Regions from separate parts of the Rarobacter incanus genome, predicted to be linked through region 1. Evidence: predicted binding sites of a transcription regulator. Region 1 holds the regulator's gene; the other holds the start of a gene.
The links. Region 1 encodes HrcA, which represses chaperone genes, less so after heat shock. Its sites were predicted from a motif close to TTNGCACTCGNNNNNNNCGAGTGCNAA; they were not measured.
Positions count from the first base shown of each region.

Region 2: a site for HrcA is predicted at 6,261-6,287, ahead of groL (chaperonin GroEL). Genes of this name have one in related genera too.

Region 1 is NZ_VFNV01000001.1:683,695-699,836, forward strand. Features, by position in the region: gene FB389_RS02875 (PhoH family protein) at 1-465, opposite strand, end outside; gene FB389_RS02880 (histidine triad nucleotide-binding protein) at 519-875, opposite strand; gene FB389_RS02885 (16S rRNA (uracil(1498)-N(3))-methyltransferase) at 894-1,652, opposite strand; gene dnaJ (molecular chaperone DnaJ) at 1,649-2,764, opposite strand; gene hrcA (heat-inducible transcriptional repressor HrcA) at 2,800-3,840, opposite strand; gene FB389_RS02900 (DUF3097 family protein) at 3,938-4,807, opposite strand; gene FB389_RS02905 (acyltransferase family protein) at 4,813-6,750, opposite strand; gene hemW (radical SAM family heme chaperone HemW) at 6,834-8,102, opposite strand; gene lepA (translation elongation factor 4) at 8,099-9,991, opposite strand; gene FB389_RS02920 (maleylpyruvate isomerase family mycothiol-dependent enzyme) at 10,220-11,002, shown strand; gene FB389_RS02925 (glutamate synthase subunit beta) at 11,051-12,523, opposite strand; gene FB389_RS02930 (transglutaminase family protein) at 12,623-13,468, opposite strand; gene FB389_RS02935 (alpha-E domain-containing protein) at 13,465-14,397, opposite strand; gene FB389_RS02940 (circularly permuted type 2 ATP-grasp protein) at 14,391-15,995, opposite strand.
Region 2 is NZ_VFNV01000001.1:1,131,252-1,147,393, reverse strand. Features, by position in the region: gene FB389_RS04895 (bifunctional alpha,alpha-trehalose-phosphate synthase (UDP-forming)/trehalose-phosphatase) at 1-660, opposite strand, end outside; gene FB389_RS04890 (serine/threonine-protein kinase) at 858-2,564, shown strand; gene FB389_RS04885 (DsbA family protein) at 2,737-3,549, shown strand; tRNA gene FB389_RS04880 (tRNA-Thr) at 3,667-3,739, shown strand; gene FB389_RS04875 (DUF3263 domain-containing protein) at 3,876-4,163, shown strand; gene FB389_RS04870 (LytR C-terminal domain-containing protein) at 4,224-4,925, shown strand; gene FB389_RS04865 (glycoside hydrolase family 15 protein) at 4,922-6,229, opposite strand; gene groL (chaperonin GroEL) at 6,441-8,063, shown strand; gene FB389_RS04855 (HD domain-containing protein) at 8,215-8,913, shown strand; gene FB389_RS04850 (sensor histidine kinase) at 8,903-10,678, opposite strand; gene FB389_RS04845 (response regulator transcription factor) at 10,702-11,424, opposite strand; gene FB389_RS04840 (NYN domain-containing protein) at 11,540-12,145, opposite strand; gene FB389_RS04835 (cold-shock protein) at 12,279-12,662, shown strand; gene FB389_RS04830 (DUF3027 domain-containing protein) at 12,659-13,801, shown strand; gene FB389_RS04825 (hypothetical protein) at 14,177-15,019, shown strand; gene FB389_RS04820 (DUF2530 domain-containing protein) at 15,202-15,471, opposite strand; gene serC (phosphoserine transaminase) at 15,472-16,142, opposite strand, start outside.

The DNA.
Region 1 (16,142 bases):
GGCCTCCACCGCGGGCCTTGTCAGGACGATCCGACTGACCTGTTTGGCCTGCCAGGCCTGCACCGCCTTGGCGACCGCCAAGTAAGTCTTGCCGGTGCCCGCCGGGCCGATACCGAAGGTGATCGTATTGGCGTCGATCGCGTCGACGTATCGGCGTTGGCCGACGGTCTTGGGACGGATGGACTTGCCCCGGTTGGATACGATATCCATGCTCAGAACCTCGGCCGGCCGGATCGGCCGGTCGCCCCCGAGCATGGTGGCCGAACGCCGCACGACGTCGGGGTCCAGGGCCACGCCCGCCAGGACCAATTCGACCAGTTCGTCGATGAGACCGGCCGCCACCGGCACCTGATCGCGGGGACCGCGCAAGGAAAACTCGTTGCCCCGGACATGAAAATCGATGGCCGGGAAGCTGTCCTCAAGGGCCCGCAGCACGCTGTCCGAATGCCCCAGCAACGCCGCCATCGAGACGTGCGCGGGGACGGCGATGCTGTGGACGGACTGCGCAGACGACGAACTCACGCGGGTGACCACCCCAGTTGCTCACCGGCTATCACATGCGCGTGAACGTGGAAGACGCTTTGCCCGGCGCGCGGCCCGGAGTTGAATATCAGGCGGAATTGGCCGTCCGCGAGCGTCCCGGCGACCTGATCGGCCAGGCTGACCATCTCCGCGAGCAGATCGGCGTCACCGGCCGCGACCTGCGCGACGTCGCCGTAGTGCGCCCTGGGAACGACCAGGACGTGCACGGGAGCTTGCGGGTCGATATCGCGAAACGCGATCACGTTGTCGCTGGAGGCGACCACATCCGCCGGTAACTCGCCCGCGACGATGCGGCAGAACAGGCAGTTGGTGGAATCGGTGGGAGTCGTCATGGTTGTAAGCCTAGCGCGTCACGCCCATGCGCCACAGAGCGCGTTGGTTGCGGCTATGGCGGCCGCCCCGGCCGTCGAGGTGCGTAGCACGTTATCGCCGAGCTTGACTACCACGCCGCCGGCGGCGACCAGGCTTGCCGTTTCCGCGGTGCCGATGCCGCCCTCCGGACCCACCACCAACCACATCGGGGTAACGTCGGCATCGACAACACCAACGAGCGAGCGGGTCGCCTCCTCGTGGAGTACGAGGACCCGCACCCCGGTGGCTACTGCTTGCGCAACCTGCTGCGCCAATCCTCGCGAATCCACGACCGGGTGCACCCGCGGCAGCCACGACCTGCGCGACTGCTTGGTCGCCGCGCGAACCGCGTCGTGCCATTTCGCCTGGGACTTTTCCGTGCGGTCCCCGCGCCACCTCACTACGCAGTTCGCCGCCTGCCACGGGATCACCGCGCTCACGCCCAACTCGGTGGCCGTCGAGATCGCGAGTTCGGCGCGATCTGCCTTGGCTAGTGCCTGCACCAGGGTGATCTCTATCGCGGGCGGTGGCTCATGGGTCACTTGTGCGACGCGAACCGTCAACGACTTGCCGTGGTTTACCTCGACGCTCCCCGCGATTCGCAGTCCGTCCCCGTCTACCAGGTGGATGGATTCTCCCGCCCGCAGGCGTTGCACCATCGCGGCGTGGCGGCCCTCGTCCCCTCCCAGCACGATCGAGTCACCCGCGCTCGGCACGCCCCCGCCCACGGGCTTGTAAAAAAAGGTGGGCGCGCTCACTGGCGGCCAGAGAGCTTCTCACGCAGCCGCGAGAATACGCCCTTGGAAGTCGAGTGCACGCGCGCGGCCGGCCGCTCTTCGCCGCGCAGGCGCGCAAGTTCTCGCAGCAAGTCGCGTTGCTCATCGGTGAGTGCTTCGGCGATCTCGACCTCGACATGCACGTCCAGGTCACCGCGCGATTGAGAGTGCAGGCGCCCAACGCCCAATCCGTGCATCGTCAGCACCTCATCGGGTTGGGTGCCCGGTGGGATGTCGAGCGTCTGCGTGCCATCGAAGGTTTCGAGTTCGATAACGGTACCCAGTGCCGCGGCCGTCATGGGCAGCGTCACGGTGCAGTGCAGGTCATCTCCCTGGCGGGCGAAAACCTCGTGATCGAGCACGCGGATCTGCAGGTACAGGTCGCCGGCCGGTCCGCCGCCGGGACCCACCTCGCCCTTCTCGCGGAGCCGCACGCGGTTTCCGGTTTCCACCCCCGCAGGGATTTCGACCGTCAGGTCTGTCTCGGAACGCACGCGCCCCTGGCCAGCACATTCCTGGCAGGGGGAGGGCAGAACCGTGCCGTGTCCGTCGCACATGGCGCACGGCGCCGACGTCATGACCTGGCCCAGGATCGAACGCGCCACGCGATTGACCGATCCGCGCCCGTGGCATGCCTGGCAGGTTTGGGGGCTCGTCCCCGGTGCGCAGCACGAGCCCTGGCAGGCCGGGCACACTACCGCCGTGGTCAGCGGGACCGTTATCTGCGCACCGAACACGGCATCGCGCAGGTCAACCGCGACCTCCTTGAGCGCATCCTGGCCGCGACGGGTGCGCGGCACGGGCCCCTGCGAGGCGCCCCCGCCGCCGAAGAACGTCTCGAAGATGTCCTGGAAGCCAAAGCCTCCGGCGGCGCCGCCCCCCGGGGCACTGGGGTCAACGCCCATGTCGTACTGCTCGCGCTTTTGCGCGTTCGACAGTACCTCGTAGGCGTGGGTGACTTCCTTGAAGCGGTCCTCCGCCCCGGGGCCGGCGACATCGGGGTGCAGCTCGCGAGCGAGCTTGCGGTAAGCCTTCTTGATCTCTTCGAGCGATGCGGTGCGGGAAACCCCGAGCACGGAATAGTAATCAGTCACTGAGTCTTGCAGTCCTTTGTGTTGGCGTAAGTTCGCTATGCGGCGACGAATCGCGACAAGTAGCGGGCTATTGCGCGCACGGCGCTGATGGTCGAGGGATAGTTCATGTGCGTGGGCCCGATGGAGCTGATCGTGGCGACCAGATCAGCCCCGTGACCGTAACCGGAGGTCACCACCGACGCGTGGGCCAGCGCGTCAACCTGCGTTTCCTTACCGATGCGGACCGAAACCGGAGCCGTGTCGTGCGCCATCTCGGTCAAGAGGCGCAACAGCACGACCTGTTCTTCGAGGGCCTCAAGGACCGGCCCCAGCGTGCCACCGAATTCGATCTTGTCGGCCAGGTTCGCCGCCCCGGCCGCCACGATCCGTTCCTCGCGCTCCTCACCCAGGGCGTCCAGCACCGTTTGCGCCACCCCGAGAGCGAGCGGCCGGATGGCCGGGCGCACGGCCTGCGCGCATTCGTTGATCGCGGTCGCCAGTTCGGGCAGCCTCTTGCCGTCCGCGGCGCGATTCAGCTCCCCGCGCAGGTCGGCCAGGTCCTCCTCGGTTACCTGCGATTCGAGAGTAGTGATGCGTTGCTCGACCCGTCCGGTGTCCGTGATGATAACGACGAGCAACCTATCGGCGGACAACGCCACGAGCTCCAGGTGACGCAGCGAACTGCGCCGCAGGGACGGGTATTGGACGATCGCAAGCTGCCCGGTCAGCTGCGCCAGCAACTGGCTGGATCGCGCAATCACATCATCTAGATCGATGCCGCCGCCCAAGAATGCTTCCACCGCACGGCGTTCGGACGCCGACATGGGCTTGATGGTCGTGAGCCGGTCGACGAAAAGCCGGTATCCCTTGTCAGTCGGGACGCGGCCAGCAGAGGTGTGGGGCTGGGCGATGAGCCCCTCGTCTTCCAAAATCGCCATGTCGTTGCGGATGGTGGCAGGCGAGACGCCCAGCCGGTACCCCTCGGCCACCGATTTCGATCCGACCGGCTCGTGGGTTGCGACGTAGTGCTCGATGACGGCCCGCAAGACGCTAATGCGACGCTCGGCGGTCGTTAGACGCGGTCCTGTGTCCGTCACGAAGCTCCCTTCGGCGATTTTGCTTTGCGCTGGCTGCATGTTCTTGCAAGGACGAGGCCACCTCCCACCTGGCACTCACATCCTTAGAGTGCCAATCTTACGCCGGTTCCGGATCGGTAGTCACGAAATCGATGAGGTTTTCCACAGGCCCGAGCAGTTCGGGTTCGAGATCGCGATAACTGTTGACTCGCGAAAGGATGGCGCGCCAGCCGTCGGCAACGTCCTCCTGCGTCGCGTGGGCCAGTCCCAGATGCGCAAGAATTCCGCGCTTCCATTCGACAGTTCGCGGTATCTGCGGCCAGTTTTCCAGCCCCATAACCCCCGGCTTCACGGCCTGCCAAACATCGACATAGGGGTGCCCGACGACCAACAGCGCATCTTGCGGCCACTGCCGGCGAACATGCTCGACCATTATGGATTCCTTCGAGCCTGCGACCAGGTGATCTACCAAGACCCCCACGCGAGCATCGGGCGTCGGCGCGGTGACCTGCAAGACGGCCTCGAGGTGATCTACACCCCGCAATATCTCGACAACGACTCCCTCTATCCGCAGATCGTCGCCCCAAATGCGTTCGATGAGTTCCGCGTCGTGCGTGCCCTCGACCCAGATCCGCGAAGCCCTCGCCACGCGCTCGGGAGCATCGTGCACCGCCACCGACCCGGAGGCCGTACGCGTGGGGCGCGCTAGCGCTGTTCTAGTTCCGGGGGCAATCAATGTGACGGGCTTGCCGTCGATCCAAAATCCCGGGCCGAGCGGGAACGTGCGAACGCTGCCGCGCCTGTCCTGCAGGACGACAATGTGCTGTCCCCCGGACTTCTCGACGCGAACCACCGCCCCGACCCATCCGGTCATTACCTCCTCAACGACGAGCCCGCGCCGCGCGGGCACCTCAACGCTGACGGGTTTTCTTTTGTGATGCGGGGTGCGGCCCGAAAGCACGTCGGCCGAATACCGATCGAAACTCATACCCGTCAAAATACCGTCTCCGGCACTGCCTTGAGCGCGTCCACGACCAAGTCAGCGTAGATTCCGGTCTTGTTAGGGTACGGATGTATGCCGTCGGGCCCGAACGCGCCCGGGTGCTCGTTGGCAACAGCGTCCCAGTCCGCGACGAAGACGTTCTTGTATTTTTTCGGCGCGGCGCGCAACGCCCTATTTGTCGGTTTGATCCAACTGCGCTGTGCATGCCCCGTCAGAAATACGATCGCGCGGCCCTTACCTACAGCGCTTACGACGTCGGCAATGATCTCTGCGTCGATCGTGGAGTTTGTCGCCAAGGCAATGACGACATAGGGGCGCAATTCGCCGCTGTCGCGAAGATCCTTGATGATGCCGGGAGCGGCGTTCATGCTCCGTCCCACCTTTGCAAGGATTCCGATCTTGGGCAGTTCCTTTTCGAGTGCTTGGGCAGCGGCGAGCGTTACCGAATCGCCGATAATCGTGGTGTTCTTACCAATCGGTTTGGGAGCAACAGCGCTTTGTTGCGGTGCGCTCGTCTCGCCTTTCGCGGCGTCGCCTGTCTTCTTGGTGGAGCTATCCGCGGACCGGGCCCCAGCAGCGTCTTGTTCGCTCAGCGCCTCCACGAAAGCCTGCCCGGCGGCCAACTGCCGATCCAATTCCGTTTGCGTCGGGGCCGTAGCCACCGCGTGCGCCGTTCCCCCCACCGCGAGGATCGTGGCGGCCCCGATCGAGGCGACCACCCGGCGCGTGTGCGCGGGCGCGTTGGCCCGCAAGGCCTTGACCGCGCCGACGGCGGTCAGCTTGAACCCGAGCGTGCGAACGGGTTGCTCAACGAACCGATACGACAGGGCGGTGATCACGAACGTCAGCGTCACGATGAGGACCTGTCGGACCCATTCGGGCCAGCCGCCGAGGCCGTAATAGGCGATAACGACGAGCGGCCAGTGGTACAGGTAGAGGCCGTAGGAGCGCTGCCCAACCCACGCAAGCGCACCGCGTTCGGCCCGCTGCGCAAAATTGGGCAAGCACAGCAGCGCGGCGATGATCACGGCCGCGCTGAGGCTGGCGAGCGTGATTCCATAAATGTAGGTGGCCGCCGACGACCATTGCAGGTACGCCGCCGTGCCCGTAATGATGCCCGCCGCCGCGATCGCCGCCGCGCGGGCCGTCACGTGCGCCCGCGCCGTGCGCCGGGCGCGCAGAATCATGCGCCATCCGCTTCGAGACGATACCGCGGCGGCCAGAGCCGCCCCTAGCATCAAACCGGCAAGGTGCGTGTGGGTTCCGTAGTAGACCGCCGACGGGTCGTCCTTCACGCTCCCGGCGATGGCCATGGCGACTGCCGATAGGGCAGCGATGGAAAGCGAAGCCAACGCCACATACCGCAATGGTCTGGCATCGGTAGCGTCGCGCAGTCCGCGGCGCCGCCGCGAACGCATCACGCCGAGGACCACCGTGAGGATGAGCGGCCACACCAGGTAGAACTGTTCTTCCACCGCAAGCGACCACAGGTGGGTAAACATCTCGGGGCTAAAACCTGACGCATAGGACGACCCGGCCGCGATATACAACCAGTTCGAAGTGAACGTCAGCGCGCCGACGATCTGCCTGCCGATCCCGACCAGAATGTCCCCGCCGATCAGGCCCGCGATGGCCGTGCCCGCAAGCACCGCGGTCAGGAGTGCCGGCAGGAGCCTGCGGGCTCGTCGCAACCAAAAGCGACCCAGATCGATGCGCCCGTTCGCCTGCCATTCACGCAGAAGCAGGCCCGTGATCAGGAAGCCGGAAACGACGAAGAACACGTCGACCCCGATGAACCCGCCGGGCAGCCATTGCGGGAAGATGTGGTAGACCAACACCAGCACGACGGCGAGTGCGCGCATGGCATCGAGGCCGTAGATGCGCCCTGCGAAGGGGTGCGCTTCGTCTCGCTTGCTGCCTTGTTCCATCGCCGCGTTGTGCCCCCGTAGTCGCCCGCCTAAACCACCTCATGATAGGCGGGCCGTGCGACATTTCGGCGGAATTGCGGGCGTCAGTCGCGTGTCAGTCGCGTCACAACTCCGTCGGCGAGCAGCCGCCCCCTGCGGGTCAAAACCAGGAACCCCGCGATCGCCGCGTGCCCATCGATGAGCCCCTCGGCGATCAATGCGGGGATTTCCGCGCGAGCGGACGGGGGCAAGTCCTGAACCGGCATCCCCGCGCGAAGGCGTATGCCCAGCATCATGGACTCGAGTTCGCGCGCGGCTGGGTCGAGCCATTCCAGGCCCGCCGCAGGCGACAGCCCCGCCGTCACCCGCGCCGCATAGGCGCGCGGGTGCTTGACGTTCCACCAGCGGAGCCCTCGTCGGTCCTGATCGTCCCCCCTGGACAGGCCACCGAGGTAGGAATGCGCTCCCGGACCGACGCCCCACCAATCGTGCCCCCGCCAATACGCCATGTTGTGCAGGCAGCGGTGATCAGCCGCATCATCCGTGCGCGCCCAGTTGGAGATCTCGTACCAGCAATACCCCGCCGCGGTAAGCATGTCGTCCGCCAGCTCGTACTTGTCGGCCTGATCATCCGCGCTAGGCATGCCCACGGCGCCGCGCCGCACCTGCGCCGCCAACTTGGTGCCCGGCTCGACGGTCAGCGCGTAGGCGGAAATGTGGTCTGGTCCCGCCTCGATCGCGGCCCGCACGCTCGCTCGCCAATCGGCCAACGATTCACCCGGCGTGCCGTAAATCAGGTCGAGTGATACGTCCAGCCCCGCCTGCCGCGCCCACGACACGCACGGTCCGATGCGTTCGGGCGCATGGGTGCGTTCAAGGGTCGCAAGCACGTGCGGCACCGCGGACTGCATCCCGAACGACACCCGCGTGAACCCGCCGGCGGCCAGCTCTTGCAGGTAGCGCAGATCCACCGAATCCGGATTTGCTTCCGTGGTGACCTCCGCGCCGGGCGCAATGCCCCACTGCTGGCGGATCGCATCGAGCATGGCGACCAGGTCGGATGCGGGCAACAATGTGGGAGTCCCGCCGCCGAAGAACACGGTGCTTACCTGCCTGCCGGGGTATCCGGCCGCTCGCATCGCTTGCCCTGCCAGCTGGACTTCCAGGGCGGCCACCGTGGCATAGTCCCGCTGGCTCGCTCCCCCACCCAGTTCGGTCGCCGTGTATGTATTGAAGTCGCAGTACCCGCAACGCACGCGGCAAAACGGCACGTGGACGTAGACGCCGAAGGGATTGCTGGCATCGCCGAACTGACCGTCAGCCAACGGACCCCCCGCCGGAACCTCCTGGCCGGAGGGGAATGCGGGGCTCACTTCTTCTTAGCGTCCTTCGACTCTTTGGTCGATTGCTCGGAGGAAAGCGCGGCGATGAATGCTTCTTGGGGGACATCGACACGCCCGATCGTCTTCATCCGCTTCTTGCCTTCCTTCTGCTTTTCGAGCAGCTTGCGCTTACGCGAAATATCGCCGCCGTAGCACTTAGCCAACACGTCCTTGCGGATGGCGCGGATGGTTTCGCGGGCGATGACCCGCGAACCGATCGCGGCCTGCACCGGGACCTCGAATTGCTGGCGCGGGATCAGTTCCTTGAGCTTCGCCGTCATCATGACGCCGTATGCGTAGGCCTTGTCCTTGTGGACAATGGCGCTGAAGGCGTCGACCTGTTCGCCCTGCAGCAGGATGTCGACCTTGACCAGGTCGGCTACCTGCTCGCCGCTCGGTTCGTAATCGAGCGATGCGTATCCGCGCGTGCGCGACTTCAACTGGTCAAAGAAGTCGAAAACGATTTCGGCCAGCGGCAGTGTGTAGCGCATCTCGACGCGATCCGCCGACAGGTAGTCCATCCCCAGCAGGTCGCCGCGGCGCGTCTGGCACAGCTCCATGATGGCGCCGATGAACTCGCTGGGCGCCAGGATGGTCGCGCGGACCACCGGTTCGCGCACCTCCTTGATCTTACCCCCGGGGAACTCACTGGGATTGGTCACGTGTACCTCGGATTTGTCCTCCAAGACGACGTCGTAGATGACGTTGGGCGCGGTCGAGATTAGGTCCAGGCCGAACTCACGGTCCAACCGTTCGCGGACGATCTCCAGGTGCAGCAGGCCCAGGAACCCGACGCGGAAGCCGAATCCCAGCGCGACGGAGGTTTCCGGTTCGTAGTTGAGCGCGGCGTCGTTGAGCTTGAGCTTGTCCAATGCGTCGCGCAACGCCGGGTAGTCGGATCCATCGATGGGGTAGAGCCCGGAAAAAACCATCGGCTTGGGGTCGGAATAGCCGGAAAGCGGCTCGGTGGCCCCGGCCTGCAGGCTGGTGATCGTGTCGCCCACTTTGGACTGGCGAACGTCCTTGACGCCCGTGATGAGGTAGCCCACCTCGCCCACGCCCAGACCCGCCGTCGGGATCGGCTCCGGCGAAATGACACCAATCTCCAGCAGCTCGTGCGCGGCCTTGGTCGACATCATCGCGATGCGTTCGCGCGGGCGCAGCGCCCCATCGACGACGCGAACATAGGTAACGACGCCGCGGAATGTGTCGTACACGGAATCGAAAATCATGGCCCGGCACGGCCCCTCGGATTTACCCTGCGGCGCGGGCACCACCCGAACGATCTTGTCCAAGAGCGCCTCGACGCCCTCACCCGTCTTACCCGAAACCTTCAGGACATCGGCCGGATCGCATCCGACCAAACCGGCAATCTCCTCGGCGTACTTTTCGGGCTGCGCCGCCGGCAGGTCGATCTTGTTGAGGACCGGAATGATCTCCAGTTCGTTGTCGAGCGCCAGATACAGGTTCGCAAGCGTCTGCGCTTCGATGCCCTGCGCCGCATCTACCAAGAGCACCGCGCCCTCGCACGCCGCGAGCGACCTGGACACCTCGTAGGTGAAGTCCACGTGCCCGGGGGTGTCGATCATGTTGAGCGCGTACGCGCGCTCGGTGCCGTCTTCATCGCGCACCGCCCACGGCATCCGCACGGCCTGCGATTTGATCGTGATTCCGCGTTCACGCTCGATATCCATGCGATCGAGGTACTGCGCGCGCATGGCGCGTGCCTCAACCACGCCGGTGAGCTGGAGCATGCGGTCCGCCAGCGTGGACTTGCCGTGGTCGATGTGCGCGATGATGCAGAAGTTGCGCAGCAACTTAGGAGCCGTCGCGGCCGGTTGGATGGCGCGGGCGGTGGCGGGGCTCGGGATTGGTGACACGGTCTTTTCAGGCTCCGAATCGTGAGGGGTAAGGGCGACGGGCGCGCCATGCCGGTGGGCGGGCGACGCTATACGGCCTCCCATTCTTCCACGGAAAACCCGGCTCGGTCGCAACGCATTGCCGCGCGCTTACCAATGGCGCAACGCCGCCGACACCGAAATCCCGCCTCGGTCGTGGCGCCTTCGCGCGTTTGCGGTCGTGGGATGACTGGGCCGCATAATTGCCATATGACCGACGAGTTCCCCGCCTCCCCTCCCCCCGCCGCCACTGCACCCAGCACCTGGTCTGGGCCCGCTGCGCACCCCGCTGCCGCCGACCACCTATCGACGCTGCGCCTTGGCCAGTCATGGGTCCGGAACCTTCTTGGGGGTGCCGACCCCTCGGCCCCGGTGCCCTGGTGCGGAACCTGGCAGGTCGCCGACGTCGCGCTGCACCTTGGAACCGTCCACCTGTGGGCGGCCGCGATGATGCGCGGGGTTGACATCGGCGTGCACGATCCCGCAGCTCCGCGCGACCGCGAGTCGCTGGTCGACTTCTACGATTTCGCTGCGAACATTCTGTGGGATTCGTGCGTGAGCCTGGACGCGGATCGCCGCGCGCTCACCCTGGACGGTCCCGGCCCGCCGGGATACTGGTGGCGCAGGCAGGCCAACGAGACACTGATTCACGCCGCGGACATTGCCCGCAGCCTCGCCGCGGACGAAACGCTCAACCAGGTCAGCGCCGAGCAGTGGGACGATGTCACCGATGAGGTCGTGTCGTCGCTGGCGCCCCGCCAGGTGCGGTTGCAGCGGCTTGCTCCCCCGGCGACCGCCATCGCCTTCCAGTCGACCGACACTGCGGCGCGGTGGGTGTGGGGCCCCGGCGACCCGGTGGCGAAGGTCAGCGGGCCGTCCAAGGATGTGGCCCTGACCTTGTGGGGGCGCACCTCCCCGTGGTTCGCGGCCCCCGAGATCGAGGGCGATGAGGATGCGGCACGCCGAGCGCTCGCCTCGAAGCTAACGCCGTGATGCTCCCCCGCGATGGGTGAGGATCGCTTCGCGCTATCCGGCAAACTGCTACGCGCGCAGTGGCTGCTCCGTGGCGCCGATGGCGTGCGGCAGCTCCGTGCGCCCCATCAGGTACTTGTCCACCTCCGCGGCCGCAGACCGGCCCTCGGCGATCGCCCACACGATAAGCGACTGGCCGCGCCCGGCGTCCCCGGCGACGAACACGCCGTCGACCTGGGTCGAATAGTCGTCCGCGCGCTCCACGCGGCCGCGCTCATCGACGCCCAGGCCCCAGTCGCGGCCCATCTCGGCCCTATCGACACCGACGAATCCCATGGCCAGCACCACTAGCTGCGCCGGCAGCCGGATCGGGGCACTCGAAATGGGAACGAAACGTCCCGCGTCGAATTCGACCTGTTCTAGCTCGATATGCGTCACTGAGCCGGATTCGTCCCCCAGCAAACGACTGGTCGACACCTGGAAGAGCCTTTCGCCGCCCTCCTCGTGCGAGCTGGATACCTTGAAAATTGCTGGGTGGATCGGCCACGGTTGGTTAGCGGGGCGGCCGGCCGGCGGCTGCGGCATGATTTCCAATTGAGTGATGGATCGTGCGCCCTGGCGCACGGCGGTGCCGATGCAGTCCGATCCGGTGTCGCCGCCGCCGACGACGATCACGTCCAGGCCGTTTGCGTCGTAGTGCTCGGTCACGTCCTTGCCAAGCGCCTTGCGCGTCGCGGGGACCAGGTAGTCCATGGCCTGGATGACCCCACCCAGCTCTCGCCCGGGGACCGGCAGATCGCGCGGAGTCGGCGAACCGATCGCGATCACCACGGCTTCGTATTGCTCTCGCAACTGGGCGATCGTCGTGTCCTTGCCGACGTCGATTCCGCACCGGAACGCCGTCCCCTCGGCGATCATCTGATCGATGCGGCGGTCAATGACCGACGAGGCCATCTTGAACTCCGGTATCCCGTACCGCAAAAGCCCGCCGGGCGCGTCGGATCGTTCATACACGGTCACCTGGTGCCCTGCGCGCGTGAGTTGCTGGGCGGCCGCTAGGCCCGCGGGCCCGGAGCCGACCACGGCGACGCGGTTGCCGGTGTGCCGGTTGATCACCATCGGCGTTATCAGTCCGCGGCTGAAGCCCTCCTCCGCGATCGCCACCTCGATGTTGCGTATGGTCACCGCGGGGTCATTGATCGAAAGCACGCATCCGGATTCGCACAGCGCCGGGCACAGCCGACCGGTGACCTCGGGAAGATTGTTGGTCGCGTGCAGCCGCTCGACCGCATCCTCCCAGTGGCCGGTGCGCACCAGGTCATTCCATTCGGGCACCAGGTTGCCGAGCGGGCAGGAAAAGTGGCAGAACGGGACCCCGCAGTCCATACAGCGGCTGGCCTGCCGCCGGGTCATATCCAGGCCTGCCGCGCCCTCGGGCTTGCTGGGGTGCACCTCGGCAAAGTCGCGTATCCGCAAAGGTACGGGTCGGTCCAACGGCAACTCACGGTTGCGCGTCCGCAAGAACCCGCGCGGATCTGCCATCGAAGTACCCCTTTGCTAACGTGCGACTAATGTGGCAACGCTAGCGGGTGACTTGGGCGCAGGCGGGGAACGAAAGTCCCGGCGAGGGGGCTCTCGTCCCTAATTCTTTAGTGTCATGGCAACGGATACATCCAGTTCGGACCGGCCGCCGCCCGCAAACACTCCCTTGAACGGAGGGACGTCATCGTATTCGCGCCCGCGCCCGACCACGACGTGCTGGTCGCCCGCCACCACCCTGTTCGTCGGGTCGTAGGGGCGCCACGAACCGGCCCACCACTCGACCCAGGCGTGGGATTGGCCGACTACCGTTTCCTGGTCTAGATCCGCAGCCGCGCGCGGGTCGTAATAGCCGGACACATACAGCGCCGGAATTCCGACCGAGCGCAACGCCCCGACGGTCAGGTGTGCGATGTCCTGGCAGACGCCCTTGCGCTCCTGCCAGGCCTCGCTGGCCGGGGTGTGCACGGTGGTCACGCCCGGAACGTATTCCATCGCGTCGCGGATGGCGTCGCTGATCAGCAGCGCCGCCTGGTGGGGGGAATTGCCTTCGATGCAATCCAGCGCCAGCGCGCGCACGTCGTCGGGAACCACGGTGACGTGCGAATGCGTCAGGTATACCGACTGCCGGTCGCACAGCGCCGGATCGCGCAGGTCTTCCCAGGTCGCGCTCGGATCATCGAACCCCTCGGGGCCGGCCAGTTCCACCAACGATGCGGCGACGAGCGTGAGGTGATCGTGGGGGCGCAGGACCTCGAACGACACCACGCGCGTGCCCCAATAGTCCGTGTAGTCGTAGCGCGATGACAGCGGATCGATGTTGACGCTGACATCCACGATCCGTTGACCGCGTCCCGCAACGGGAATCATGCGCGCCTCGTTGTACGACGCGCGGACCGTGTCCTGGTACTTGAACGCGTTGGTGTGGACAACTTCGTAGCGGTTCACAGCGCCTCCTCCACCCATTCCATCGCGACTTCGGTCGGGAAATACCGCTTCCTGATGGCATCGGACGCGGCGGCGCACGCCAATTGGACGCGCTCCATTGCCGTCGGCAGCTCACTCATCAGCTCGTGTGGGCGCGCGTATTCCAAAGCGACCCGCGCCAGTCCGAGCTCACGCAAGGCCTCGTCCGTCACCCCGTATCGGTCTTCATTCGGGTTGAGCGCGCGCAGGCATTCCTCCGCCCGCGTCAGGGCATTCACGATCGACCTGGGAAACAACCGGTCCAGCACCAAGAATCCCGCGGCACGTTCGTCGCTGGCGCGGCCGCGGTAGGTGCGCAGGAACGCCTCGTAGGCGCCGCACGATCGCAGCATCGTCGTCCACCCCGGGCCGGTGGCACCCAGGTGAGCCTGGGAGGTGATCAGACGTGCCGTCATATCCGCTCGTTCGATGGAGCGGCCCAGGATCATAAACAACCAGGTTTCATCGTGGCTTGTGCCGGAATCCTGGACGCCGGCAACGACCGCAGCGCGTTCCCGCACCCAGGAAAAGTAGTCGTGCGGCGTCGAATTGCGGATCAAGCCCACGACGCCGTTGCGGGTGGTGTTGAGGCATTCCCACAGTTCTGTGGAAACGATTTCCCGGGCGCGCCTGGCATTTTCTCGCGCCGCGATCAACGCCCCGGCGATGGCGGATGGATTGTCGCGGTCGTGGGCAAGGATTTCCAGCAGGTCGGACTTCGTCACGAGCGTGCCGTCGAGCGGCACCGGCCGGTCCATGATCGTTAGCAACGATCGGCACGCCATGTCTTCTTCTGCCCACGGGTCCTCGGAGAGCAGCTGGACGTGCACGTCCAAGATCCGCGCCGTGTCGTCGGCGCGTTCGACGTACCTTCCGATCCAAAACAGCGATTCGGCGATGCGGCTCAGCATGTCGGCCCCCCAGATGCGATGTCGCTAGCTTGCTGTTGTTGTTGCTGCTGTTGGTTGAGAGCCAACGAGGCCACCGTCGAATCGTGCGGGTTGGTGGTCAGCGGCACGCTTTCGGCAACTCGCGAATACCCCGTTGCCGCGGGCTTATCGGGGCGCCGGCCCCGCCCCGTTCCCAGCACCCAGGTGTCCTTCGACCCGCCGCCCTGTGACGAGTTGACGACCAGTTGCCCCTCCGGCAGCGCCACGCGAGTCAGGCCGCCGGGCAGCACCCACACGTCGTCGCCGTCGTTGACCGCGAACGGGCGCAGATCGATGTGGCGGGGGGCCAGGTGCCCATCCACCCAGGTGGGTGCCGTCGACAGTTGGACGACCGGTTGCGCAATCCATCCGCGGGGGTCATCGACCAGCTTTGCGCGCAACTCATCGAGTTCTTTTCGTGAGGCGGCGGGGCCGACGACGATACCCTTTCCTCCGGATCCGTCGACCGGCTTGACGACCAATTCATCCAACCGGTCCAGCACCTCGGACAAGGATTGCGGTTCTTGGAGGCGCCATGTCTGAACGTTCGGGATAATCGGTTCCTCCGCCAGGTAGTAGCGGATCAGGTCCGGGACGTAGGTGTAAACGAGCTTGTCGTCGGCGACCCCGTTGCCTACGGCGTTCGCAATGGTGACGTTGCCCTGGCGGGCAACGTTGAGGAGCCCCGGCACGCCCAGCAGTGAATCCGCACGGAAATGTACCGGATCGAGAAATTCGTCGTCCACGCGCCGATAGATGACGTCGACACGGCGGCGCCCCTCCGTGGTGCGCATCCACACGCGGTTCGAGGCCACGAAGAGGTCCGAGCCTTCGACCAGTTCAACGCCCATGAGTCGTGCCAGCAGGGAGTGTTCGAAGTAGGCGGAGTTGAAGACGCCCGGGGTGAGGACCACGACCGTCGGTTCCGCGCTCGCGGCCGCAGGGGCCGCCTTGGTCAGGGCCTGCAAGAGATGGCGCGGGTACCCATCGACGGGCCGGATGCGCAGCTGCGCGAAGAGTTCGGGGAACGACTGCGCCATCGCCCGCCGGTTGGAAACGACGTAAGAGACGCCCGACGGGATGCGCACGTTGTCTTCGAGAACCCGAAACTGTCCGTCGGCATCTCGGATCAGATCGATTCCCGAAACGTGGGCCCTGACCCCATTCGCGGGGATCACACCGAATGCTTCGCGGTGAAACTCCGAACAGGATTGAATCAATGTGAGCGGAACGACGCCGTCGCGCACGCACTGTTGCTGCCCGTAGACGTCATCGAGAAAGGCCTCGAGCGCGCGCACGCGCTGGGCGACGCCCGACTCGATCGTCTGCCATTCGACGGCGTCAATGACCCTAGGCACAACGTCGAGGGGGAATGGTCGCTCTTCGCCCGCAAAGTCAAAAGTCACGCCCTGGTTCACGTAGCTGCGGGCAAGCGCGTCCGCGCGAGCCTGGATTTCGCCCGGCGATAGGGCCTGCAAAATCCGGTGCAGCGGCACGCTGGCGCGGTGCGGTTTCGCGTCGCGGGAGAACATTTCGTCCCAGGGCGCACCCTGTTCGTAACGATCGAAGACGGCTGCCATAGTTAGACGGTAACCCGTGTGTGTAACATCCGAGTACCAAAATCGTTTCGTGGCGCAACCGCGGGACAAACAAATACTTCCGTGCTAACATTTACCGCTGTGTGCCCGCTGGGTCGGCTGGCACAACACCGCTTCCTCTCCACGGGT
Region 2 (16,142 bases), 450 kb from region 1:
GATCTGCTGGCCGGAGGTGGTGTGGTCCGTCAGTCGCCGCACGCAGCGCAGGAAGTTTGCCGCGTCGCCGTTGCGTTGGAAACCCACCAGGTCGGCGCCGAGCAGTCCCTCGATCACCTGCTTGCGCCAGGGCAGCTGCGAGTAGATTTCGAGCGGGGGGAACGGGATGTGGTGAAAATACCCGATCCGCAGGTCGGGGCGGGCGGCGCGCAGCAGCTGCGGCACCAGTTGCAATTGGTAGTCTTGAATCCACACGGTGGCGCCCTCCGCGGCGGCGTAGTCCGCCATAGATGCGAAGTGCTCGTTGACCTCTTTGTAGGTCTCCCACCACTCGCGGTGGAACGCGGGCGCCGCGATCACGTCGTGGTAAAGAGGCCACAGGGTGTCGTTCGAAAACCCCTCGTAGTATTCCTTGATTTCCTTGTCCGACAAGGAGACCGGGACCATCCAGATCCCGTCGTCGTCGAACGGGTCGATTGCTAGGTCCGCGGTGCCGGTCCAGCCGACCCAGGCGCCCTCGTTGGACTGCATGAGCGGTGCCAGCGCGGTCACAAGCCCGCCGGGCGCCCTTTTCCACGTCGCGCTGCCGTCCTCGCCGAGTCTGAGATCGACCGGGAGCCTGTTTGCTACAACGACCAGATCATGCTGAGGCTTTGCCATGCGTGGACCACTCCTTGATAGGCGTTTGGTCCACCATATCCAAAAAACGGCGATTGGGGCGTGTGGGAGAGCGCGGTAGCGGACGAATCGAGACGGATTCGGGGAGGATGCGTCGCGGCGGCGATCCACCAACCGGCGCGCACTCGGATTCGGCACGCCACCGTTCACGGTCGGCAAACAACCGATAATGTGTTGGCATGGAACGAGTCGGGTTGGCGCCCGGGACCATGATCGGCGGCTACCGCATCCTTGCGCCGCTGGGGTCGGGGGCGATGGGTGCGGTTTACCGTGCGCGCGATGCGGATGGCATGGAAGTTGCGATGAAGACGTTGCACCCGTCTGTCATCGCGGACGCCGAGGCGCGCCAGCGCCTCCAGCGAGAGATCAAGGTGCTCAGCCGGATCCGTCATCACGGCGTCGCGCGCGTGATCGATGCGGAGGCCGACGGCGACGAAATGTTTATCGTCACCGAGCTGATAGAGGGGCCCACCCTCGAGGAGGAAATCGACGCGGGCGGCAAGCTCGGGGCCGAGGACCTGTTCAACCTCGCCGATCAGCTCTATGAGGCCTTGACCGCGGTGCACGCCGCCGGCGTCATTCACCGCGACCTCAAGGCCTCTAACGTCTTGATTTCAGCGCACGGCCCGGTGCTCATCGATTTCGGGATCGCGCAGGCCGTCGGGGACGCGCGCGTTACCCGCACGGGCCTGGTGATGGGGACCCCCGCCTACCTGGCCCCCGAACTGGTCGAGGGCGCGGAGCCATCCATGGCGACGGACTGGTGGGGCTGGGCCGCGATGATTGCGTTCGCGGCGACGGGCAGGCCGCCGTTCGGGGTGCGGCCGATCGATGCCGTCCTGGCGCGGGCCCGCTCCGGGCAGGTCGACCTTGCGGGGCTGGGGCCGCGCACGGCGCGCGCCCTGCTCGGCGCGCTCAACCCCCATCCCGACGAGCGCACGCCCCCGGGCGTAGTGGTCGAACAGCTGCGGTTGGCCTGGTTGCAAGGTGATCCCGCGGTCTTGCCCGCTGATGCCGCCACGTCCGTGGTGGACGCGGGCGCCGCAACGGCGGTCATTTCCCCGACGAGTGCCCCGTCTCCCGTTGGCGCGGCCGCGGCCCCGCCAGGGGCCGGCCAAAGCGCCCCCGGTGTGATCGCGGGTGGCGACACCCGCGTGATGGCAGCGGCGTCCGCAGGACTCGCCGCCGTCGACCCGGGCGCCGCCGCGAGCGCGGGCGACGACGGCGGCGCCGAGGCGGACGCGGACCTGGTCGACGAACCCGCGGAGTTTTACGTGCGCCCCACCGTTGCCCACCGCACCTGGGCGACGCTGGCGCTCGGGGTCCCGCTGCTGGTGGCCGCCGCCAGCTGGCCGGGGCCCGTGCTCATCGTCTTTGGGATTGCCTGGCTCGTGTTCCGGCTGGTCGGGGTCGTGTTCGACTCGGTGCACTCGCGGCGCGAGGCGCGCGGCGGCATCTCGGGTTCGGATGGCGTTGTGCAGGGGCTGCTGGCGCCGTGGCTCGCCATCCGCGCGCTCGTGGGCGCGGTGCCCGCGGTCCTGGTCACGATCGCGGGCCTGCTCCCCACGGGCGGCCTTGCGTGGTGGATGCTTGACAACCACAAGGTGGTCGTGGGAGCGGGGCCCGACAGCGACCCGCAGGCCTATCAATGGGTTCTCCTGGGGTCGGCCGTCGTGGTCTTCGTCTTGATGTGGTTCGGGCCGCTGACCGGGCTGACGCGATTGGGTGCGCGAATCGTCGTCAACAAGGTGATCCCGCGCGGTTGGGGGACGGCCACGGCCTGGGTTGTCAGCGCGTTGGTAACCTTCATCCTGTGGCAGCTGATGGTGAGCAGCCATGTCCCGGTGTGGGCGCCATTTCCCGGTCCGCCGCACCTGGTGTGGTGAAGAACTCGTTCATAATCAAAGATTCCGGCAGGGGAGCTCACAGGCCCGGCAAATTTTCAGGCTATTTCGATAGCATCCGTCCGATCCCAACGATTGCTTGCGCCAAGGGCGCCGCCCCGCGGGGCGCAACCTATCGTGAGTGCAGCAACCCGACCAGCAGGAGATAGCAAACATGGCCGCAAATCAGCCATCCAAATCTGAGCTTCGTGAGCAGGCGAAGAACAAGGCCGCGGCGCTGCGCGCCGAACAACTCAAGAAGGAAGCGCGCGTGCGGCGAATAACGCTGCTTTCGATCATTTTGGGGCTGATTCTCGTGGCCGCGCTCATCGCGGTTGTCGTCGTCAATGGCAACAAGAAAAACACTGTCTCCGCAGACGCTGCGGGCCCGACCGTCGCCACTGGTGTGAACGGCGGAATCCCATTCGGCAAGGATGGCATCGCCGGAACCACCAACGAGGGCGCGATCAACGTGGAGGTCTACGCGGACTTCCTGTGCCCCTGGTGCGGCAAGTTCGAGGAAACCAACAATCCGACCCTTAACGAGTACCGTGAAGCGGGCAAAATCACCGTCGTGATTCACCCGCTGTCGATGCTGTCGCGGGGATCTAAGACCGCCTACTCTTCGCGTTCGGCCGGCGCCTTCGCCTACGTTGCGCAAAACGAGCCGGATAAGGCGCTCGCCTTCAACCAGACCCTGTACGACAACCAGCCCGACGAGTCCGGGTCGGGGCTGACCGACGACGAGATCGTGGACCTCGCTAAGCAAGCCGGTGTATCCGACACCGTCGCCGCCGCGAGCGTCGGCGGGGAATTCATCGACTGGACGATCAACAATTACACGCGGGCCACGCAAAACACCGTGGCGGCGGGCGAGGACGGGTCGTTCTCCACCCCGACGATCATCATCAACAACACGAAGTACGCGGGGAGCCCAACGGACGCCGATGCGTTCAAGGCCGCCTTGGACGCGGCCGTTGGTTCGTAACGGACAGCCGCTTGCGCGGGGTTGGCGGCAGGTTGTGCGGGCGTAGCCCCGCTCGCTTTCGACCTGCCGCCAACCCGAACGTGACTCGGGCACCGATTTTCGGTAGTCTGGGCGCGCGCCGCCTTAGCTCAGTTGGTAGAGCATTCGCCTTGTAAGCGAAAGGTCGTCGGTTCGAACCCGACAGGCGGCTCCGCGAGATTCGGCCCCTGACCTGCGAAAACAGGTCGGGGGCCGATGTGTTTTTGCGGCGCGTGCGATCCCACGCACAACTGACAGACGCCGGTTTCCAGGAGGAAGATGCCCCGCGGGCGGTTACCATGGAACCCATGTCTGAGCCGCAATTCGAAGCCGACCGCGAGGCGCCTGGCCTCAGCGAAATGGAGATGGCGATCCTCGAATTCGAACGGGGATGGTGGAAGTTTGCGGCGGCCAAGGAGCAGGCCATCGCGGCGGAATTCGCAATGAGTCCCACGCAGTACTATCAGCTTCTCAACAAACTCATAGACACGCCCGCGGCGCTCGCCGCGCAGCCGCTGCTGGTAAAGCGTTTGCGCAGGATGCGCGAAGCGCGCCAGCGTGAACGGAGCAGCGGGAGGCGGGGAACTCGTCAGTAATCCGGCGCAATTGAAGCGCGCTAACGCCACCTTCACGGCAATTACCGGTAACCTGTGCTGGTGACCAAGGAATACCAATATCCCGCGGACGAGTTTGACGTTGCCTCAGTTGACGGCGGGCCCCAGGGGGCGCATCGCGCCAAACCGTCGCGGGCCAAGGCGTGGATCGTTGCACTCATCGTCCTGGTCCTGGCGGGTGGCTTGGGGTATGCGGCAGCGACTTATGGCCCATCGCTCTTGGGACTGACCTCGGAAGAGATCGCTGACACCGTCGGAATCGAGTCGCAGACCGTGACGTCGAGCGCAACGACGTCTGCGGCAACGGATTCGGCGTCGACCGCCGCAACCCAGGGCGGAACGGATGCAAGCACCGATGCTGACGCCGGCAAGGACGCGGCAGCGGATGCAAGCCAGGACAAGGACGCCACGAAGGACGAGGCCAACGACGAAGCGGGCAGCGACGCCGCTAGCGCGCAGGCAACCGTCGATAAGTCGACGGCCGTTCGCGTGTTGAACGCGACCAGCACAAAGGGCCTGGCCGCGGGCGCAACGACCAAACTGAAGGCCGCGGGATGGTCCAGCCTGACGGCAACGAACTACAAGGGCAACGCGGTCAGCGCGTCGGTCGTCTACTTCAAGACCGATGCCGACGAGGCAAACGCGAAGAGCGTCGCCAAGACGCTCGGGATATCGAAGACCCTCAAGGTTCCCGCGCTGACGGGCTCCGTCTCCGCGATCCTGGCGAGCGACTACCGCAACTAGGAATCTCGCGTCGCCGATTCCAACCGGATGAGCGTCAGCAGCACCAGCGAGTCGCTCCACCCCAGGGGGGCGACGGCGGCCGGGGAGCCGTCCGCCAGCACCTTTTCGGGAATAGAGCCTACCGTGGTCAGGTGTGCGCCGATCCAGTCGATCCAAGCGTAGGCCTCGGCGGGATCGCCGTTGTAGGCCGCGCTGAGCGCGTTCACACCCACCGAGGGGGTCCAGGAAATCCCGTCGTTGCGCCAGGAACCGCCGGGGGCAAGGCCGCCAGCGGGACGCATCATCGCGGCGAGGGCGTCCTTGCGGGCCTGGGTGGCTCCGGGCAGTGCGCTCGACACGAACGGCGGGGCGATGAACGCGGTCGCGCCGTCGGACGCGGTTTGGCCGATGCTGCCCAGGTACCCGCGATCCCGCGGGTATCCGAAGGAGCCGAAGGCTGCGACAACCACCTCGCGGTAGCGCGCAACGACACCTGGCGCGACCATCCCCAGATCGGCCCCGGCCTCCAGCCCCATCAGCGCGGATGCGGCGGTACCGAGGGTAACGCGGTGGGAGCGGGTCTCCCAATAGTCGGGCGAGGCCGGGGGCAGCCGCGTCCCGTCCACCGTGGTGCGCAACAGGTACCCCACCGATCGGCGCAATAGGGGCGCTGTTTCCGCATCGAAGGCGGCCACGTCCGCGGCGGGGATTTGCGCCCGCACCATCGCGGTGGCCCACATCGCCCACCCGGCGGCGTCGTACTGCTGCGGGCGCGCATCGGGCACTCGCCCCGAGTCGTCGGGCAGGTAGCGCGCCTGGAACGCGCCGTCGTCCCCCTGCACGCTGCCGAGGAACCGCAGGATCCCTCGCGCCTGTGCGAGGTGCCCCGTCTGCGCGAATGCGACCGCCGCGAAGGCGCCGTCGCGTGGCCACACATAGCGCCACTTCGGGTCCCAGCCTGCAACAGCGGCGAACGCCTGCGTTCCGTCGTCCAGGCGTACGGGCACCGTCAGCGCCCGTAGATCAAGCAGCGCGCGCCGCGCCAGTGCCTCGTAGCGCGTGCCCGCGCCGGGCACCGTGCCCTCGCCCAGCCACAGGATTTCTTCCAACGAGGCCCCCGCCCCCGTTTCCCCGGCCGGAATCTCCGTGCGCGTCCCATCGGGTTCGACTCGGACCCCGGCGGAGATAAGGGCGATGTGCGCGGTCGTTGGCGCGGCGGGCGTGCAAGACGTGCCCAGCAGCGAAACGACGACGGCGACTCCGATCGCGCGCGCGCCGCGCCGCCACGGGCTGCGCGTGTCCGCGGCGCCAACGCTCCTTTTCACGCTCACAGCGTAGCGACATCGGCGCATTCATCTTGCACTCGCCAGTGGAGAGTGCCAATAATGGGGTTAGCACTCTTGGACTGAGAGTGACAGATTTGCCGATCATCCGGTGAGGTTCGATGTCGCGCGTGATGTGAACGCGCGGCGCGGGCCGTCCGTCGCGGGCACCGGGTGATCACTCCGACCAGCCACAAATGGAGGAACACTCCCCATGGCAAAACTCATTGCCTTCGATGAGGAAGCCCGTCGCGGTATCGAGCGTGGGCTCAACCAGCTCGCCGACACCGTCAAGGTGACCTTGGGACCCAAGGGACGCAACGTCGTTCTCGACAAGAAGTGGGGCGCACCCACGATCACCAACGATGGTGTATCCATCGCTAAGGAAATTGACCTCGAGGACCCGTTCGAGCGCATCGGCGCCGAGCTCGTCAAAGAGGTTGCCAAGAAGACGGACGACGTTGCCGGTGACGGCACCACGACCGCAACCGTTCTGGCCCAGGCACTGGTGAAGGAGGGCCTGCGTAACGTGGCCTCCGGCGCCAACCCGATCGCTCTGCGCAAGGGCATCGAGAAGGCAGTCGCCGCCGTGACCCGCGAGCTTCACTCCCTGGCCAAGGACATCGAATCGCAGGACGAGATCGCGGCAACCGCCGCCATTTCGGCCGGTGACGAGGAGATCGGTCGCCTGATCGCGCAAGCGATGGAGACCGTCAAGAAGGAAGGCGTCATCACCGTCGAGGAGTCGAACACGTTCGGCCTCGAGCTTGAGCTCACCGAGGGTATGCGCTTCGACAAGGGCTTCCTCGCCCGTTACTTCGAGACCGACCCCGAGCGCCAGGAAGCGGTTCTGGAAGACCCGTACATCCTGCTGGTCGAGTCGAAGATCTCCAACGTCAAGGACCTGCTGCCGCTGCTGGACCAGGTCATCAAGCAGGGCAAGGCGCTGCTGATCATCGCCGAGGACGTCGAGGGTGAGGCCCTGGCAACCCTGGTGCTGAACAAGATCCGCGGAACGTTCAAGTCCGTTGCCGTCAAGGCTCCTGGCTTCGGCGACCGTCGCAAGGCGATCCTGCAGGACATCGCGATTCTGACCGGCGCCACGGTCGTCTCCGAAACCGTTGGGCTCAAGCTGGAAACCGTTGGCCTGGACGTGCTGGGATCGGCCCGCAAGGTTGTCGTGACCAAGGACGAGACCACCATCATTGAGGGTGCCGGGGACGCAGAGCTGATCGCCGGCCGTGTCAAGCAGATCCGCTCGGAAATCGAGAAGTCCGACTCCGAGTACGACCGCGAGAAGCTCCAGGAGCGCCTGGCCAAGCTCGCCGGTGGTGTCGCGGTCATCAAGGCGGGTGCCGCAACCGAGGTCGAGCTCAAGGAGCGCAAGCACCGCATTGAGGACGCTATCCGCAACGCGAAGGCTGCCGCTGAAGAGGGCATCGTCGCCGGTGGTGGCGTGGCGCTGATCCAGGCCGGCAACGTTGCTTTCGAAACCCTTGAACTCCAGGGCGACGAGGCAACTGGTGCTCGCATCGTGAAGGTTGCCATCGAGGCTCCGCTCAAGCAGATCGCCGCCAACTCCGGTCTTGAGGGCGGGGTCGTCGTCGAGAAGGTGCGCTCGCTGCCGGCCAACCACGGCCTGAACGCGGCAACCGGCGAGTACGAGGACCTGCTCGCCGCAGGCGTCACCGACCCGGTTAAGGTCACCCGCTCCGCGCTGGAGAACGCTTCGTCGATCGCGGCCCTGTTCCTGACCACCGAGGCCGTCGTGGCCGACAAGCCGGAGAAGGCCGCACCCGCCGCTCCGGGCGGTGAGGACTTCGGCGGCGGATTCTGATCCGCGGCCTCTAGGCCCGCAACGTAACGTTGCACACACGAGGGGTGCCACCCGGGTTTGCCGGGTGGCACCCCTCGTTTCTTGCGGGCGCTATCCCACCGTTCGGGCACCGCGGTTTGCAATATGGCACGCGGTGGACAACGCTTGGGGCATGCCCATACACGCCGACACGGCACCCTCGTGGCTCTTGACCGGATGGGTGCGCGCATGCCACGCGGAGGGCGCCACCGTGTCCGACGCGGCGTTGCTCGCAACCGCCCATGACCTGCTGGTGCTGTGGGACGACCCCTCGCGCAAGTACCACTGCATCACCCATCTCATTGACGTCCTGCGGCGGGTGGACGAGCTTGCCCAGGAGGCGCACGACGCCAACGCCGTGCGCCTCGCCGCGTGGTACCACGGGGCCGTGTTCACCGCGGACTCGGTGTCCGCCTACGAGAACAGGGCGGGGGAAAATTCGGCGGCCAGCGCCAACCTGGCGCGCGAGCAGCTTGCGGCGCTTGGCGTCCCCGGGGCGAACATCGAGCGGGTCGCGGAACTGGTGCACGCCGTTCACCAGCAGGCGGGCGGCGCGGGGCCCAAGGACAGCGACGCGAACGTGCTGCTCGATGCCGACCTGGCGGTTCTGGCGGAATCACCGCAGCGGTACCGCGCCTACATGACCGCGATCCGCGACGAGTACTGCGACATTCCGGAGGACGACTACATAACCACGCGGCTGCGAATCCTGGAGAAGATCCAGGGGCGCAAGCGTATCTTCTTGTCGCCCGGTGCCGCGGCCTGGGAGAAGCAGGCACGCGAGAACCTGGAAGCCGAAATCGTGCGGCTGCGCGCGAAGCTCAAGAAGTAGCGAGCGGGAGCTCGACCTCGATCGTCAACCCGCCACCGGGGGTGTTCGACGCCGCCGCGCAACCGCCCAGCGATGCAGCAATTGCGGCCACGATCGAAAGTCCCAGGCCGGACCCGCCCGAACGCCGGTCCCGCGAGGAATCGGCGCGGTAGAACCGCTCGAAGAGGCGCGGGAGCTGATCGGCGGATACGCCGGGACCGTGGTCGCGAACCAAGATGACGCCCATGTCCCCGCGCGTGCCGACGCCGAGCTCGACGGCCGTGCCGGTTGGGGTGTGCCGCACGGCGTTGCCCACCAGGTTCATCACGACCTGGCGCAGGCGGTCCTCGTCCCCGATGACGACGGCGCGGCCGCTGAGGGCGTCGCCCGGATCTATGTCCGAACCGTCCAATGCGGTCACCCGCACGCTGCGCGTCGCGTCCAGGGCGCCAAGGTCCATCGCCCCGTCGCGCGCTAGCGCGAAAAGATCGACGGGGTCGTGGCGGAGCGCTCGTCCCTCATCGAGGCGGGCCAGGGCCAGCAGATCCTCGACCAGCATGCCCATGCGCCGCGATGAGTCCTCGATTCTGCGCATGGTGTCATCCATCGCTTCCTGCGAGGTCAGCGCGCCCATGTGGTAGAGCTCGCCGTAGCCGCGGATGGTGGCCAGGGGCGTGCGCAGTTCGTGGCTGGCGTCCGAAACGAACTGGCGCATGGACGCCTCCGAGCGTTCACGGGCGTCGAACCCGGCCTCGATCTGGCTCAGCATCACGTTGAGCGAATGGCCGAGCGACCCCACCTCAGTGCTCTGCGGCATCGCCGGCACGCGCGCCGATAGGTCCCCCTCCGCGATTCGCGCGGCGGTGGCCTCGATGCGCCGCAGCGGCTTGAGGGAGGTGCGCACCGCAAAGTACCCGAATACCGCCCCGGCCAGCGCGATTGCCATCGTGGTCAGCACAAAGGCCACGCGGACCTGGTTCCCCGTGCGAACCGCGTAGGTGAGGGGCAGTGCGACGTACGCCATATCCGCTGTGTGGGCGTCGGAAATTCCCTGCAAAGGAATGCCAACCACGCGCCAGGTGGGCGTCGATAGCGTTGGCTTTGTGCCGCCCGGAGGCGTGATTCCCCGCGTCGTGAACGCGGTGGTCAGGCCCGTTGTCGAAATCGGCGCACCGTCCAGTGAGGGGATGCCGTTGGCAGCGACGTTGCTCTTGGCGCACAGGTACTGCGACTGGGCGGTCGATGGTTGCGTCCCGATGACCAGCGCGAAGCAGTAGTCGGTAGGCAGCGGATTGGTGCCGGTGGCGGCCTCCAGTGATGCCACCTCGCCGCGGTTGTACAGGCTGGTGGCGTTGTCGAAGAGCCGCTCGTCGATCTGGCGCTGCAGCAGTCGTTCGATTTGCATCGTCGAAAACGTTCCGACGGCACCGATGCCGCACACCAGCAGCAGTGTGATAACCGAGACGAGGCGAATGCGCAGCGGTACGCGCGCCCAGGCGCGGCGCAGCGTCGTGACGGTCGAACCGGCGGTTGCGCCACCCCGTTCCGGGGCATCGTTGGCCGATGCGTCGCCCGCGCGTCCGGGTCCCTGCGGGGTCGCTGCGCCGCCGGGTAGTTCACCTGCTGCGCCGGCGCCGGGGGGCGCCGCCTCGTTGTGCGGTGCCTGCGGCTGGAAGCGCGCCAGGCCGTCGCTCGCCTCTGCGGGCGCGGCGGGTGGGGCAGGCTGGGTCGCGGGCGTTGCCGCCGCGTTCTCGCGGGGTTTGCCTGGGGTGCCGGGGAAATCCACGTCGGTGTGCCGATCCGGGCCGCTCAGCGGCTGACCGGTTGGCGCATCAGGTATCCGACACCGCGCTTGGTGTGGATGAGCGGCTCGACCTCCTTGCCGTCCTCCGTCTTGACGTGGTCGATTTTGCGCCGCAAGTAGGAAATGTACGACTCGACGATGTTAGCGTCGCCGCCCCAATCGTAGTCCCACACGTGGTCGAGGATCTGGGCCTTGGATAGGACGCGACCAGCATTGAGCATGAGATATCGCAGCAGCTTGAATTCGGTGGGCGACAGCTCAATCATCTGCCCGGCGCGGGTCACCTCGTGCGAATCCTCGTCCATCGCCAGGTCGGCAAACCGCAAAATGGCGTCGTCCTCCGGGGCCTCGGGGCTGGTGCGTCGCAACACCGCGCGAATCCGGGCGACGACCTCTTCCAGGCTGAACGGCTTGGTGACGTAGTCGTCGCCGCCGACAGTCAGGCCGTTGATCTTGTCCTGCGTGTCGTCGCGAGCGGTCAGGAAGAGCACCGGCGTATGCACGCCCTTTTCCCGCAGTCGGCGGGTGACGGTAAAGCCATCGATGTCAGGCAGCATGACGTCCAGCACGACCAGATCGGGTTGCAGATCTGTCACCAATTGGAGGGCTGAACTGCCGTCCGCCGCTCCGTGCACCTCGAAACCGGCGAAGCGGAGCGAGGTGATGAGCAGTTCGCGAATGTTGGGTTCATCGTCGACGACTACGAGTTTTGCTTCGGGGCTTGCCATATACACAGCATCTAACTGCCCCCTGATAATTACCTGGGAGGTGGTTGGGTGTTCGTTGTCAATTTGTAGGATGCGCGATCGAAGCGTGCTGTGGCGCCAATCCCGGCCCGGCGGGCTAGATGAACATGGTCGGGTCGAACTCGTCGAGCGGGATGATGCGAACGCGCGGCAGCTGCGTGGTGAACGCGCCCACTACGTGCTCGAGGTCGTAAACCGTGACGCCGCGTTCCGAGAGGGCTGCCAGTTGGGAGGACACGAACTCACGGAACGCGATGACGCCCACGCGGTGGCCGCGGTCGAGTAGCGCGTCGAGTTGCGGCAGGAAGTCGCCGTCGTGGCTGGCCAAGAGCACATCCGCGGGCCGTCCAACCAACACGTCGAGGGTTCGTTGGATACCGATGTCAACGACCTTTTCGGTGGCGTCGCCGGCCAGCGGCACGGGACGGTAGTCCATCGCCAGCAACGCCTGCACGAAGTTGAGCGGCATCTGCCCGGAACTCGCGTTGAGGAAGAAGAGGTTTGTTGCCGGCTGTTCCCACAACTCGGCGGCGAATTCCGCGACGCGATCCCAGCGGGGTCGCTCGTCCGGGTTTGGCCTGCGCCCCAACACGCTCATGCCTAAGGTCGCGTCGATGTTCTCGCCGTCAACAATCAGATAAGTTTTACGTTCATTAAAATCGTTCACGATATGAGCGTACCCGGAGTCCAGGAGACAAGCCATTACGGGGTTTGCGGCGTGTAGACTGGTGCGTTCACTGATCGGCCATGGTGGCATGATCAGGTTGGGCACCTACACTATGAGTTGGGTGCCCGTGGCAATCCTGACAGTTTCGTTTCTATGAGTGAGGTCCTCCGTGCCTACCGGCAAAGTCAAGTTCTTCGATGCTGACCGCGGCTTTGGGTTCATTGAATCCGAAGACGGATCGCGAGTGTTCTTGCACGCCAACGCGTTGCCCGATGGGGTTACGTCACTCAAAAAGGGTGCACGCGTAGAGTTTTCCGTCGCGGACGGGCGCAAGGGTCCGCAGGCGCTGACGGTGACCCTGCTTTCGCCCGCACCGAGTGCTACCAAGGCGCACCGCAAGTCCCCCGATGACATGGCGGTGATCATCGAAGACGTCATCAAGATGCTCGACGAGGTCGGTGCACGTCTGCGCAAGGGGCGCTACCCCGAGGGTGCGCAGGCGGAGCGCACGGCAGCGGTTCTGCGCCGAGTCGCCGATGAGATCGAGGGATGACGGCTCCCGTGGCTGCCCGCCGTAAAGCCGCGAAAGACGCGGTGCTCGCCGCGTGCATAGATCTGGCGCGTGAAGCCGCCATGCAAACGGCCGACCGGCCGGGCGATGTGGGGGAGCACGTTTCGTTTGCCATGGTCGGCGAGCGCTTGGCCGTCCACAATTTTGCGTGCACGCTGCCGGGCTACCTCGGGTGGCACTGGGCGACGGTGGTTGCGCGGGCGCCGCGATCCCGGACCGCAACGATCTGCGAGGTGACGCTGCTCCCGGGCGACGGCGCCTTGCTCGCACCCTCGTGGCTGCCGTGGGCGGACCGGCTGCGCCCGGGCGATATCGGGCCGGGTGATGAGCTTCCCTTCCGCCCGGACGATCCGCGGTTGGAACCCGGCTACAAGCGAAGCGGCAATCCCGACATCGACGAGGTCGCGGTAGAGGAACTGGCCCTGGAGCGGACCCGCATTCTGAGCCGCGATGGGCGCGACGAAGCGGCGGCGCGCTGGTACGCGTCAGATCGCGGGCCCGCGACCGCGGTCGCCATTCACGCCAGCGCCCCGTGCAACGCGTGCGGCTTCTGGGTTCCTCTGCAGGGTGCGCTCGGCCAGGTTTTTGGTGTTTGCGCCAATGAATGGTCCTCCGACGACGGACGGGTGGTCTCGCTCGACCACGGGTGCGGGGCTCATTCGGAGACGGATACCCCGCAGGTACCGTCGCTGTGGGCGGACCCGTCGCCGCTCATTGATGAGTTGACGATCGACATTGAAGAAGCAGTAGGAACCGAGTCCGCCGAGGGCGGTGATAGTGATCCAGAACACAAAAATGTGGACGGCGATAAACCTATCGATTCAGTGTCTGGCGCGGTGTCGAAGCGCGCCAAGAATGCGCGAGGCAAGGCCGTTCGCGGGAAGTCGGGGCGTGGGGGCCTGGACGCCTCTGGTGCAGGCGCGACTGTAACGTCGCCTGCTGCCGATAAGGCGGCGGGCGCCGATGATGTGTCTGGCACCGATGACGCGGTGGGCACGGATGGCGCTGCGGGGGCCGATGATTCGGTGGTAGCCGATGACGCGGTGGGCACGGATGGTGCTGCGGGGGCCGAAACGTCGCCGCCGACCGGTGAGAGCGCGGACAATCCGCGCGATCTGTAGGTTTACCGAAGCCGAGGAGCCCGTTTTCGTGGCCAAGCCCCGCTCACATTCGTGAACGGGGCTTTCAAGTGTCCGGCAACACTCATAGGAAATGCATGGGATGAATTCGCGTGTCCCGGCGTGCGATACGCGGGTTTTGTGCGTAGGCTGACAAAAAGGACGATCGTTCGTTACCGGACATAAGTTCGCCGACCACGGTAATAATGGTCGTGAAACGCTGTTTGCGGGCGAAAAGCTCTCGACGTTACCGGGTGAAAATACCTTGATGAGTTCTTTTGTAAGGGAATTCCCAGTTGAATTAGATACGATGTGTCTAACACAAGTGGTATCCCGGGTTTCCCGGAACCTAATCCGAATGTAAAGGGAGGGTAAGAGATGCAGACGAATACGCGAGGTAACTCCGTTGCACGTCGGCGTCGCATGTCCGCGGCCGAGGTTCGTTCAGCAATGATCGACGCCGGGCGCCGCAGCATCTGGAACGCGGGTCTGACACTGGACCTAAACGACTCGCACTTCGACGATCTCATTCGCAGCGCGTCGGTTCCAAGGTCGTCGGTCTTTCGCATCTGGCAGACGAAGGCTGACTACCTGGTCGATCTGTACGAAACGCTGGGCGGGCCGCAGGGTGGCGCGCGCGGAAGCCTGTTCGCCGAGCAAATTCTCAAGGACGAGGTCTTCGCCCACGTTGAGGACGTAGCCGGGGAATTTGCGGGCAAGCTGGACACCCCGCAGGGACGCCGGTCGCTGGTTGAGGAGGTCGTGCGCCGCGGCGTCAAGGCCAGCTTCGATGCTTACACGGCGCCGTCGGAGTGGCAGACCTACGCGCAGATGATGATCTCGGCACCGGTGTTGACCGACCTGCCGGACGGCGCGCGCATCGCGGACACGCAGGTGCAGACCGAGCGCAACGATGTCATCGCGCGGCTCGCCGACCGCTACCGCGTGGTTTTCAACGACGTGCTGAACCTGCACCCGCGCGACGAGGAATTGCGTTACGAATACTTCGTGATCGCCGGCATGAGCCTGATCGAGGGCTTCGCGACCCGCGAGGTCCTGGCGAAGGCGGCCAGCGCGGATGCGGACCACGCAGTGCCGTCGCTGCATGATCTGTCGACCGCCACGGTCAAGCGCGTCGACCGCGACGGAGTCGAGCGCGAGTGGCTTCCGGTCGCTCTCGCCTACCTGGCGGTACTCGACACCTTCTTCGAGACGCGGTAGTAATCGTCGCGAACGTCACGAAGGCGGGGCGGCACTGGTTCTAAAGCCGGGTGCCGCCCCGCCTTCGTTCGTGCGGCCAGGGGCCTACTGGGAGGCGGGCCGGCCCGCCGTCGCGGTTCGCCGCGGCGGCCTGCGAGGGTGCACTAAAGCGTCCCCTGAGCGATTGCGATACCGCCGGCGTGTTACTTGCGCCGGCCGGCCAGGACCCAGCCGATCGAACACAGGCCGACTACCACGCCCGACACCGCGGTCGTCAAGCAAGAAAGAAAGCTATCCCCGCTCATGGTGCCGCGGGTCAGTACGACGATGGCCGCGACCGCCCAGGCCAGCGTTCCGGTGATCAAGAATGGCAGCAGGTTGCGGCGGCGTGCGGGCAGCGCCGTCCGGGACCGTGCCGGTGCGGGCGGCGCGGACGAACCGGCGTCTTGGGGTCGGGGGTCGCTGGAGGGCATCTAGCTCAGTCTCTCTGCGACGTACGCGATGCATTCGGTGAGGCGGCGCACGTCGTCCGGGTCGACGGCGGGGAACATCGCCACCCGCAGCTGATTGCGGCCGAGCTTGCGGTAGGGGTCGATGTCCACGATTCCGTTCCCGCGCAGGATTGCCGAGATCGCGCAGGCGGGGACCTCGTCGGAAAAATCGATCGTCCCGACCACGTTCGATCGGTGGGTGGGGTCCTGCACGAAAGGCGTCGTGTAGGGCGTGCTTTCGGCCCAGGCGTAAAGGATGCTCGCCGATTCGGCGGTGCGCCGCGTCGCCCAATCCAGCCCGCCGCGGTCGTTGAGCCAGGCCACCTGGTCGGCCAGCAGCACGAGCGACGCGATGGCCGGAGTATTCAGCGTCTGGTTGGACCGCGAATTGTCCAGGGCCGTCTTGAGCGAGAGGAACTGCGGGATCCAGCGGCCCGAGGCCGCGATCTCCTCGATGCGTTCGATGGCCGCAGGCGATACTGCCGCGAGCCACAGGCCGCCATCGGAGCCGAAGTTCTTTTGGGGCGCGAAGTAGTAGACGTCCGTGTTGGCTATGTCTATCGGCAACCCGCCGGCGGCCGAGGTCCCGTCAACGACGACGAGCGCGTCGGATCCGCCCAAACGGGTCACGGGGGCGGCCGCTCCGGTGGAAG